Regions from separate parts of the Pseudomonas citronellolis genome, predicted to be linked through region 1. Evidence: riboswitches for the same ligand, from Rfam matches in the RefSeq annotation. Region 1 holds a riboswitch; the other holds the start of a gene.
What was found. Region 1 has a riboswitch for fluoride ahead of PcP3B5_RS16965 (cation:proton antiporter). Riboswitches for the same ligand answer to the same signal wherever they lie in the genome.
Positions count from the first base shown of each region.

Region 2: it holds a riboswitch for fluoride, as region 1 does, so the genes downstream of both, PcP3B5_RS31980 (hypothetical protein) here and PcP3B5_RS16965 (cation:proton antiporter) in region 1, are expected to answer to the same signal.

Region 1 covers NZ_CP014158.1:3,911,087-3,916,009, forward strand. The annotation lists gene PcP3B5_RS16950 (histidine phosphatase family protein) at 165-791, opposite strand; gene PcP3B5_RS16955 (HAD family hydrolase) at 812-1,282, opposite strand; gene PcP3B5_RS16960 (universal stress protein) at 1,304-1,723, opposite strand; gene PcP3B5_RS16965 (cation:proton antiporter) at 1,720-2,964, opposite strand; fluoride riboswitch at 3,101-3,162, opposite strand; gene PcP3B5_RS16970 (hypothetical protein) at 3,195-3,611, opposite strand; gene PcP3B5_RS16975 (hypothetical protein) at 3,974-4,231, shown strand; gene PcP3B5_RS32385 (CatB-related O-acetyltransferase) at 4,283-4,923, opposite strand, start outside.
Region 2 covers NZ_CP014158.1:2,893,703-2,898,625, forward strand. The annotation lists gene PcP3B5_RS12810 (endonuclease/exonuclease/phosphatase family protein) at 1-55, shown strand, start outside; gene PcP3B5_RS12815 (MFS transporter) at 145-1,401, shown strand; gene PcP3B5_RS12820 (MFS transporter) at 1,411-2,637, opposite strand; gene PcP3B5_RS31980 (hypothetical protein) at 2,672-3,037, opposite strand; fluoride riboswitch at 3,069-3,131, opposite strand; gene PcP3B5_RS12830 (ATP-binding protein) at 3,488-4,923, opposite strand, start outside.

The sequences.
Region 1 (4,923 bases):
CCCCTCTCCCTTCAGGGAGAGGGTTAGGGAGAGGGAAAGGCGTCCAGCCAAAACACCGCAACCACAGGTGAGCACCGTTCGCGAGCACGAAAAGCCGTGCGTCCTGGAACCGTAGGAGCGGACTCCGTCCGCGATTATCCGCCGTTGAAAACGGCCTCACCCCTTCAGCCTTCAGCCTTCAGCCCAACCAGATGATAGGTCTCATTGATCCGATACAACGTAAACACCTCATCCTCAACGCCAATCTCATTGACGCAACAAGGCTCCTGCTTCAACCGCCAATACCGCGCCAACGGCAACCCCAGCGCCTGCAGCAACAGAACCCGATTGATACTGTCATGCCCCACCAACACCAGCGTCTGCCCAGCGTGACGTCGCAGCACCTCACGCAGCACCCGGGTACCCCGGGCCAGCACGTCGGCCAGGCTCTCGCCATCGGGGATGGCCGCCAGGTCCGGCGCCTCCAGCCAGGTGCGGTGTTCTTCCGGCCAGCGGGCGCGGACTTCATCGTGGGTCAGGCCCTGCCACTGGCCATAGTCGGTGTCCGCCAGGCCTTCCAGCGCCTGGGCCGGGGCACCGGTGGCCTGGGCGATGGCGGCGCCGGTATCGATGCAGCGCGACAGCGGGCTGGTGTAGATGGCCACCGGCTGCCAGCTTTCGGCTATGCGCCGCGCCACCGCCTCGGCCTGGCGCCGGCCCAGGGCCGACAGCGGCAGTTCGGCGCGGCCGCGGAAGCGTTCCGGGGCGATCCAGTCCACGTGGCCATGGCGGGTCAGAATGATCCTGGTCATCGTCCTGCTCCTTCGAAGGTTCAGCAGCGCAGGCTGGCGATAATGCGCTGCGGGTGGGTCAGCATATCCAGGGCCGAGAGGATGTCCAGCGCCACCAGGTCCGCCGAGCCGATGGCCACCGAGGACGCGCCCTCCGGGCCGATCACCGCGATGCCCAGGGCCGACTGCTGCAGCATGTAGCGGTCGTTGCTGCCATTGCCGATGGCCACCACGCCGTGCAGGCCCAGGGTGCGCAGGTAGTCCTCCTTGGAAATGGCCTGGTCCTTCTCCGACAGCACCAGCAGGTTGACGTCCAGCGCCGCCAGTTCCGCCTCGGCGCTGCCGAAGGCGTCGCCGGTGACCACGTGCAGCGCCAGCTTGCGGCCCAGTGCCTCCAGGCGCTCGGCCACCCCGTCGATCATCCGGCCATCCACCGCCAGGGTGCCGTTGTAGTCACAGATCATGTGTTTCAACTGCAAGCTCCCCAGCCCGGGAATGTCGATCTGCAGCATGTCGCTTCCTCCCCTGCCCGCTCAGCCGCGGATGACCGTGACCGCGCAGGGTGCGTGGTCGATCACCTGGCGCGCCACCGAGCCCAGCAGCCAGCGCTCGAAGCCCGAGTGGCCGCGGTGGCCGATGACGATGTGGTCGATGTGGTGCTCCTCGGCGTAGCGCACGATCTGCTCGGCCGGGCGGCCCACCGAGACGTGGGTGGTCGGCCGTTCCTCGACCGGCAGGCGGCTGTAGCCCAGCAGCTTGAAGGCGTGGTGGAAATGCGCGCGGGAGCGCTCGATCACCGCCTCGGTCTCCACCTCGTCGCCGAACTCCGGCGGCTGCGCCACCGAGAGGATGTGCAGGCCGGCGCCGAAGCGTTCGGCCAGCTCGTTGGCGAAGTTCAGGGCCAGCTCCGCCGCGGTGGAGGCGTCGTAGGCCACCAGGATGCGCTTGATCATGCTTCACCTCCTCTGCGCCGCGTCTGCGGGCGCAAGTCGTCGTGGCGCGCGGGCTCTGCCGGCGGGGCGGCGCCCTCCTCCTGCGGGTCGCCCTTGGGCAGCAGGTGCCGGGGCAGGAAGAAGGCGTTGGCGATCAGCGTCGGCACCACAGCGCTGCCGATTACCGCGGCCACCAGCGCCGAATACTGGCCCTGGTCGATCAGCCCGTGGGCCAGGCCGAACAGCGCCGAGATGGTGCCGAAGGTCAGCCCGGTGGACATCAGCAGCGTGGTGTAGGCCCCCTCCCGGCGCGGCGAGCCGTAGACCAGGCAGGTGGGGTACACGCCCACCAGCTTGCTGAGCATCTTCACCAGCAACAGCAGCACGAAGGCCGCGGGCGCGACGGCCAGGGTCGGCAGCGACACCAGCGAGCCGGCGCGGATGAAGTAGAACGGCGTCAGCAGGCCGAAGGTCAGGGTGCGCAGGCGGCGGATCAGCGCGTGGTCCTTGCCCACGGTGCCGGCCAGCACCATGCCGATCAGGTAGGCCGGCAGCACCGCCTCGCTGCCGGCCCAGGTCGCCGCCGCGCCCAGGCCGAACAGGCAGAGCATGAGGAACTTGGCCTCCAGCTCCGAAGGGCGGCCGCCGAAGCGGCGGAAGAAGCGCGGGGTGAGCCACGGCAGCAACAGCGCGGCCAGGACCAGGGCCCCGGCGAAACCGGCGGTCTTCAGGGTGAAGGGGGCGAAGATCAGCCCCAGGGCGATCACCGTGGCCAGGTCGTTGACGAAGCAGGCGGCCAGCACGATCTTGCCGTACTCGCTGGTGTTCAGCCCCAACTCCAGCATCACCGCGTAGACCACCGCCACCGAGGTGGTGGACATGGCGATGCCGGCCAGCCAGCTGGCCTGCGCGTCCCAGCCCAGGCCCCAGCGCGCCAGCGCCGCGCAGCCGAGGAAGGGCACCACGAAGCCGACCAGGCCGATGACCGTGGCCTGCTTCCAATGCGTGCGGAACACCTTCGGGTCCAGCTCGGCGCCGGCCAGGAAGGTCAGCAGGATGGCCCCGGCGCCGGAGAGGAACTTGATCCAGCTGGCGTCGCCCTGCAGCACCGCCATGCCCAGCAGCGCGCCGATGATCAGCTGGGCGATGGTCCCCACGACGATTTCCGACAATGCCGTGGCGATGCGCAGGAAGATCGACACCAGCGTCGCCAGCAGCGCCAGCCCCAGCCACAGGGCGGCCTGGGCCCAGATCTCAGTCATGGCGGCGGCTCCGCTGAAGCCGGGGGACGGCGCGGAGCGCAAGAGGAAAAGCGGCGGAACGGGATGGGTTGGGCATGTTCGCTGTCCACGGGCAAACCATGGACAGCAGAACAATGCCTACGCCGCCCATGAAGGGTTATGCGTAGGCATCATCAGCCGGGGGGCGGTTAGAGGAGGAATGCCATCTCCTGCCTAACGACATTAGCAAAGCCTTGGGAAAATGCACGCCCCTAGTGGCTGCCGCCCAGCAGGTCGAAGGAGTCGAGCAGGCGCCAGGCGATTTCCGGGGTGCGTTCCAGGCCCCGGCGGATGGCCGCGGGGATGGCCTGGCGAGTCTTGCGGCACAGGCCGGGCTGCGCGGCGATGCGGATGTCGAGACCGCGCATGCTGCGCACCTCGTTGAAGCCGGGGGCGATGCTCAGGCGCAGGCCGAGCTGTTCGTACATGCGCTGCTGCATGTGCTGCAGGTCGGCCAGGTCCTTGAGCTGTTCCAGGCGCTGTACCAGGCGCTGCTCTTCCTGGCGGGTGAGCAGGAGGATGCGGATGTCACCATGGGGCTCGGCCAGCAGCGCCTCGCGCCCGCAATCGCAGGCGCCCGGCGGGCAGGGTTGGCGGAGGGGGAGCTGGCCGTTCATGGCGTCGAGCATAGCGATTCGGCCGGTTCCGCGCCGCTACCCTTCGTGAAAATTCCCACGCTGAAATCGCCTTGAGGTCCTACGAGGGCGCTGGATAGATTCCGCCCTGCCGCAACCTTGTTGTGGTCGGGGGTAGGATCCCGCAGTAAAGGGTGGTGCGTCGTAGCCGTGAGAGCAGTCGGTCCATCGTTGTATGCACTCACGTTCCATGGCGGGCCGTCCGGGGAGGCCTTCGGGCCTGCCGTCTCCTTTGCTGCGGTATCCTACCCCCGTACGGTCCGCCTCCCTTTTCCGGGAGGCGGCTCTTGATCCCGCTCAGGAGCAATGGAACATGCACTATCCGTACTTCGCCCTCCACACCCTGGAGGCGCACCATGACTGACCTGCAACCCGTCACCACCCTCTCGCAACCCCACGACGACGTGCTGTTCGTCGACGCCAGCGCCCCCGCCGAGCATCTGTACGAGGCCGCCGAGCGTCGCCTGATAGCCCTGGAAGACCTGCTCTGCCTGCTGGCGGACTGCCCCGACGAAATGCCGCTGGTACAAGGCCAGGCCCGACTGGTCTCGGCCCTGCTGCCGATGGCGGCGGAAGCGCGGCAACTCTACCGACTGGCCCAGAGCCGGAGCTGAGCGCCTCTGGGCGCTTGCGTGCGGGGCGGCGCAGCAGTGCCGCCCCGCGCTTCACGAGCTGGCCGGCCCCTCGGACAGCAGGCGGCAGCCCTGGCGGCGGATTTCGATGTTCGGATAGATCGGCGGCCGCGCCTCGCCGCTGGCCCGCAAGGCCTCCACACGCTCCAACGCCTCCTCGATGCGCTGCAACGGCAACGCGGCGATCTGCGCCGGCGCCAGGTCCCACCAGCGGCTGGCATGCAGGCGCTCGCAGATGTCCGGCGGGAAGCGGTAGCGCACCACCTTGGCCGGCGAGCCGGCGACTATGGCGTAGGGCGGCACGTCGCGCGTCACCACCGACATGGCGGCCACCACGGCGCCGTCGTGGATCTTCACCCCGCTCATCACCACTGCGCCCTCGCCGATGAAGGCGTCGTTGCCGATCCAGGTGTCGGCGTCGGTGTCCTCGTAGCGCTGGCGCGGCGTGTCGTAGCGGTCGAACACGCCCGGCTCGTACTGCACCGAGCTGGTGCTCAGCCAGTCCATCGGGTGCGCCCGGGCGGCCAGGCCGATGCGGCAGAGCTGGCCGGTGGAGCTGAAGCGGCCGATGTGCGAAATGCGGTGGAAGCTGGTGGCACGGATGGTGGAAAAGGCGCCGATGTGCATCTCGTCCCGGTAGATCTTGAACTCCGCCTCGCCGATGCTGCCCGGCG
Region 2 (4,923 bases), 1.0 Mb from region 1:
TGCCACCGACAGTGCCTCCGATCACTATCCGGTCCTGGCGACATTCGAGATTTGACCATGATTCCGCCGACGTTAGTGCAGCGGCTGGGATTACGTGCTCCTTACCATCGAGATCGCATGATGAGCCAGTCTCAAGAACGCCCCTTGGAAAAAAACGACATCCCTCAAAGCAGTACAAGTCGATCGACCTGGCTCAACAGAACCGTCGCGGGGGCGGGGTTGACCAGCGCCCTGGGCGACTTCTGCTACGAGACGACCACCGTGATCCTGCCAGGGTTCCTGGCGGTGCTCGGGGTGCCTGCCGCCGCGTTGGGTACCATCGAGGGGATCGCCGACGCTCTGGCTGCCTACACGAAGATGTTCTCCGGCTACATCGCCGACAAACTGGGGCATCGCAAACTGCTGGTCCTGGTCGGCTACGGGCTGACGCCGGTCGGGCAGGTGCTGCTGGCCCTGGCGCTAGGCTGGCCGCTGATCCTCGTCGGCCGGCTGGTTTCTTGGTTCGGCAAGGGGCTGCGCGGTCCGCTGCGCGATGCCATCGTGATCCAGGCGGTGACCGCCGATACCCGAGGCCGTGCCTTCGGTTTCCATCGGGCGATGGATACGCTGGGTGCAGTCATCGGCCCGCTGCTTGGCGTCGTCCTGTTGGGGTGGGCTCAACAACTCCCCTGGAGCGATGCGAGCGGCCCCTTCCGGCTGGTGCTGTGGCTGAGCGTTATTCCCGGCGTCCTTGCCGTGCTGGCGTTCCTGACTCTGGTCAAGGATCCGCAGCACTCCGCGAACCCCGAGCTGAAGTTCTTCCAGACCCTCAAGGGTCTGCCTCTGCGCTTCAAGCGCTACCTCGGGGCGGTCGGTCTGTTCGGCGTCGGTGATTTCAGTCACAGCCTGTTGATACTCGCCGCCACGCAGTTGCTCAGCAGCACGCTGGGTGTGGTCCAGGCGGCTCAGGTCGCCGGCCTGCTGTATGTCTGGCGCAACCTGGTCCAGGTCCTGACGTCCTATCCCATCGGTGTGTTGGCGGATCGGTTGGGCTCGCTACCGGTGCTTGTCGCAGGGTATGCCCTGGGGGGCTTGACGGCGTTGCTGGCAGCACTGGCCTTCTGGTCGCGGCTGGACAGCGTGCCATTGCTGGTGCTGCTCTTCACCGTTGCGGGCCTATACGTGTCGGTGCAGGAGGCCCTGGAGTCCACCGTGACCGCCGACATGGTGGAGCCGGAAACACTGGCTCTGAGCTACGGTGCGCTCGGCACGGTGAACGGTACGGCGAAGTTCGTTTCGAGCGCTACTGTCGGTTTGCTCTGGACCTCCGTTTCGCCCGTACTCGCTTTTCTGCTGGCGGCGGTACTGATGATCGCCGGTACTGGAGCGTTGGCGCGGATGTCCGGTACTGCCGGACGTTGAGGGGCCTTGCTACGGTGGTGCTGGTGGCGAGTAGCGGTCGTCGCCTGGGGCCAGATTCCCGATCTGCTGGCCGACGTACCAGAGGATTGGAACGGCTGCCAACTGGCTGAGCACGCAGAACGCCACGGTCGCCGCCAGCGAGTGATCGTAGAGGATGCCGATGAGACTGCTGCCGGCAAACCACGCGATGCCGTAGCCGGCGGTGAACAGGCCGAAGGCCGAGGCACGGCGGGTGCTGGGCACCATGGGGGCGACGGCGGCGGGGATGATGGATTCGTGCACGCCCATGCCCATACCCCAGATCGCCGCTCCCCAGAGTGCGCACCAGAAGCCGCCGAGCAGCGTCAGCGGGGCGAAGGCGCTGCTCGCCAGCGTCAGGCCGACCAGCACCTTGAAGCCGTAACGGTCGAACAGGCGGCCGAACAGCAGGGAGCCACAGCCGCTCACGCCCATCGCCACCGCGTAGAAGATTGCTATCCACTGTGTGGGCACGCTGTGGGTGCGGCTGAAGTGGTAGGCCATCAGCGGGTAGTCGGCGAAACCGGCCGCCACCAGCAGGGCGGCGCAGAAGTACAACCAGTAGGTGCGTGGCAGGCCGTTGTGTTGCGCCGGGTTGCCTGGTTCGTTCTCCATGTCCTGGGGGCGCGGGTAGAGCCAGCGCGTCAGCAGCACCAGGCCGATGTTGAGCGCGGCCGGCACCAGCAGCAGGGCGAAGGCGCTGCGGTAGTCCCCCTGGCGGGCGAGTACCGCCGCCACCAGCAGGGGGCCGAGCATGGCGCCGAACTGGTCGAGAGCCTCGTGGATACCGAACGTCCAGCCGTAGCCTCCGACCTGCTTGGCGGCCTGGGCCAGCATCACGTCGCGTGGTGGGTTGCGCACTGCCTTGCCGACCCGTTCCAGCACGATCAGTGCGGCGGCGCTGGGCCAGTCGTGGGTCAGGGCCAGTGCTGGGACGGCGCTCATCTGCAGCAGGTAACCCACGATGCTGATGGGCCAGAACTGCCCGGTGCTGTCGGCGAGCCGGCCCGACACCAGCCTCAGCCCATAGCCGAGCAACTCGCCGAGGCCGGTGACCACGCCGACCATGGTGGCTGTCGCCCCCAGCGTCGCCAGGTACGGCCCGATGCTGCTGCGCGCGCCTTCGTAGGTGAAGTCGGCGAAGAAGCTCAGCACGCCCATCAGCAGGATGAAGCGCAGGGCGGCACGCTGCGATCCGCCGGATGGCTGCGAGGCCACGCCGGGTCCGGGCTCAGGCTGGCTCGCTGAAGACTTACGCATACAGGTCGGTGCCGGATGCTATCGCCAACGGGGTGCCCTCGACGATGCGAAAGGTCCTCCCGCCGTCGTCCTTGCGTTCGACAAGGAGGAGTAGGCTATCTTCGGGCTGTTCCCGGTACAGGCTGTCGGCGAAGTTGTGGAGGTGGGGGGAGGAGAAGGGCTGGAAGTCGTGCTCGTAGCGGTCCGCGGTGATGGTGTCGACCGCTTGACTGAGGCTGAGGGAATATGGGCGCGAGCTGGCTAGAGATGGCCGTTGCACGCGGGGGAAGAGGATGCTGTGGAGTTTGCCGGACTGTATATCCGTGCTGAGCAGATCGACCGCGGAGGGGCCTGAAAGCAGCTGTGTGGCTGATGACATGATCCATTCCTCCGGGGACGGTCTCGTCCGGGGTCATGTAGGCATCATCAGCACGGGGGCGGTTATGAGGAGGAATGCCATCTCCTGCACTCACCCTAGCAGAGAATCTCCAGTGGGGTGAGGGGCTATTTTGATCGATCAGATCATCCAAACATACTGCTAGTAGTCGGCGCGATAATGTAATTGGAGTGGCGGGCATTTGTCCTAGCGGGTCAGAGCCAGGGCTCGGCGTGGACAGTGATGCGGTCGAAGAGATAGGGAACATGAGTGCCTGCCAGTTGATCTGACGGGCTACCAGTACTTAGTAGACTCTCATCCGCAGGGCGGTGCGAACCGAGTCAGTGGAAAATCGGAAGCCGGTGGGGCTCTGATTGAATGGGCAGGCAGCGTTGGCGCTGCTGGTGATCAACGGAAAAGAGAACGCTCCCGAAGGAGCGTTCATGGCCGCGGTCAGGATTTCACCTCCAGCAGTTTCCCTTCGCTATCGAAGACCAGTCGAACTACTGCCTTGGCGAGCTTGGGCTGGGAGGCGAAGCGCAGCGCGCGAGGTAGTAGTGCTTTTACGACTTCACTGGGCACCTGTGAGCAGCCTACGGCGATGAAGGTCGACAGCGTCTCGTCATCCTCCACTTCGGCATCCTCGTCGTATCGATCATCGAAGATGTAGTCGGATACGAGTGGCGTCACGCAGTCGGCGCTCGGTGTCAGGTAGAGCGTATCGTCCTGGCGGAGTGCCTTCACCGGGTACTGGCCTGGCTCACCTTTCAAGCTGACGCTCAGCGCTTCGACCAGGACCAGTTCGAGGGCCTCGGCCAAAGGAGGCGCGTCCTCGCGATAGAGTATGGCGCCATGGTGGACGCACACCTGATCAGATGTGGTGGTTCGGCGTACCTGCCGCAGCCAGTGCTGTTCATCGAGACGAGGTTCTTCCAGCAGGAAGGCTTGCCGCGCGGCGAGGTAGCTTTCCGCTGCCCACTCCTCGCGGCCATCGCTCTCGATGGACCAGACGCCTTTCTCCTCCAGCTCCAGGCGGGTCACGATCCCACTCAGCGGATGATGGTCCCAGAAGCGACGATAGCCAGGTGGCTCGCCCTCCCAGTTGCGGAACCATGCACGGGGCACGAAGGGGACGTCATTCAGCAGGTCCGCATTCGAGGATGACAGGCAGGTCTCGGCATACGACGACACGAAGTCGCTGCCCGACAGTTGCTCCTTGGCTTCGAACAGTGCCTGCCGGTAGGCGGCGTTGATGGCGTCCCGTATCCGCCGATTGTCCGTCTCTTCGTTGAGCAGGTGCTGGCGATCGGGCAGGCGAGCGATCATGTCATCGCGCAACAGTACGACCTGCTGCCTGGGATCGGTCGAGTAACGGCCGCCAAGGGGGAGCCCCTGAAGGAAGCAGCGCCGCCGTGACGGAGGGGGGGCGAGGTTGAGTAGAACCTTACCCACGGCTGTTTCAAGCCAGGGCAAGGTGGGGTCGGCCAAGGGTCGAGGAAGGTCGACACCGTTGAACGAGATGGGCACGGGGAATGCCTCGCATAGACGCTCTAGCTGTGCCGCTGCCCATTGCGACAAGGTGAGCGTAGCCTGCGGTGATTGCACGCCCTCCAGCTGTATTTCACTACCGAGGCGCGGTATGGCGGGATGAACCTCGATGGCATCGCCGTGGATGATGGCTGCAGTGGCCGCGCGGAAGGCCTGGTCGCGCGAATGTACCGACAGGTATTCGGCGAAGTAGAGGGTCGACAGGACACCGAGGCCGAATGCGTTCTCCCGCTCTTTCAGCTCTTGGTCCCAACCGGACTCGGCGATGAAGATCAGGGTTTGCAGGTCGGCAATGCCGGTACCGTCGTCGCGCACGATGAGCGTGTTGTTGTCGACGATGA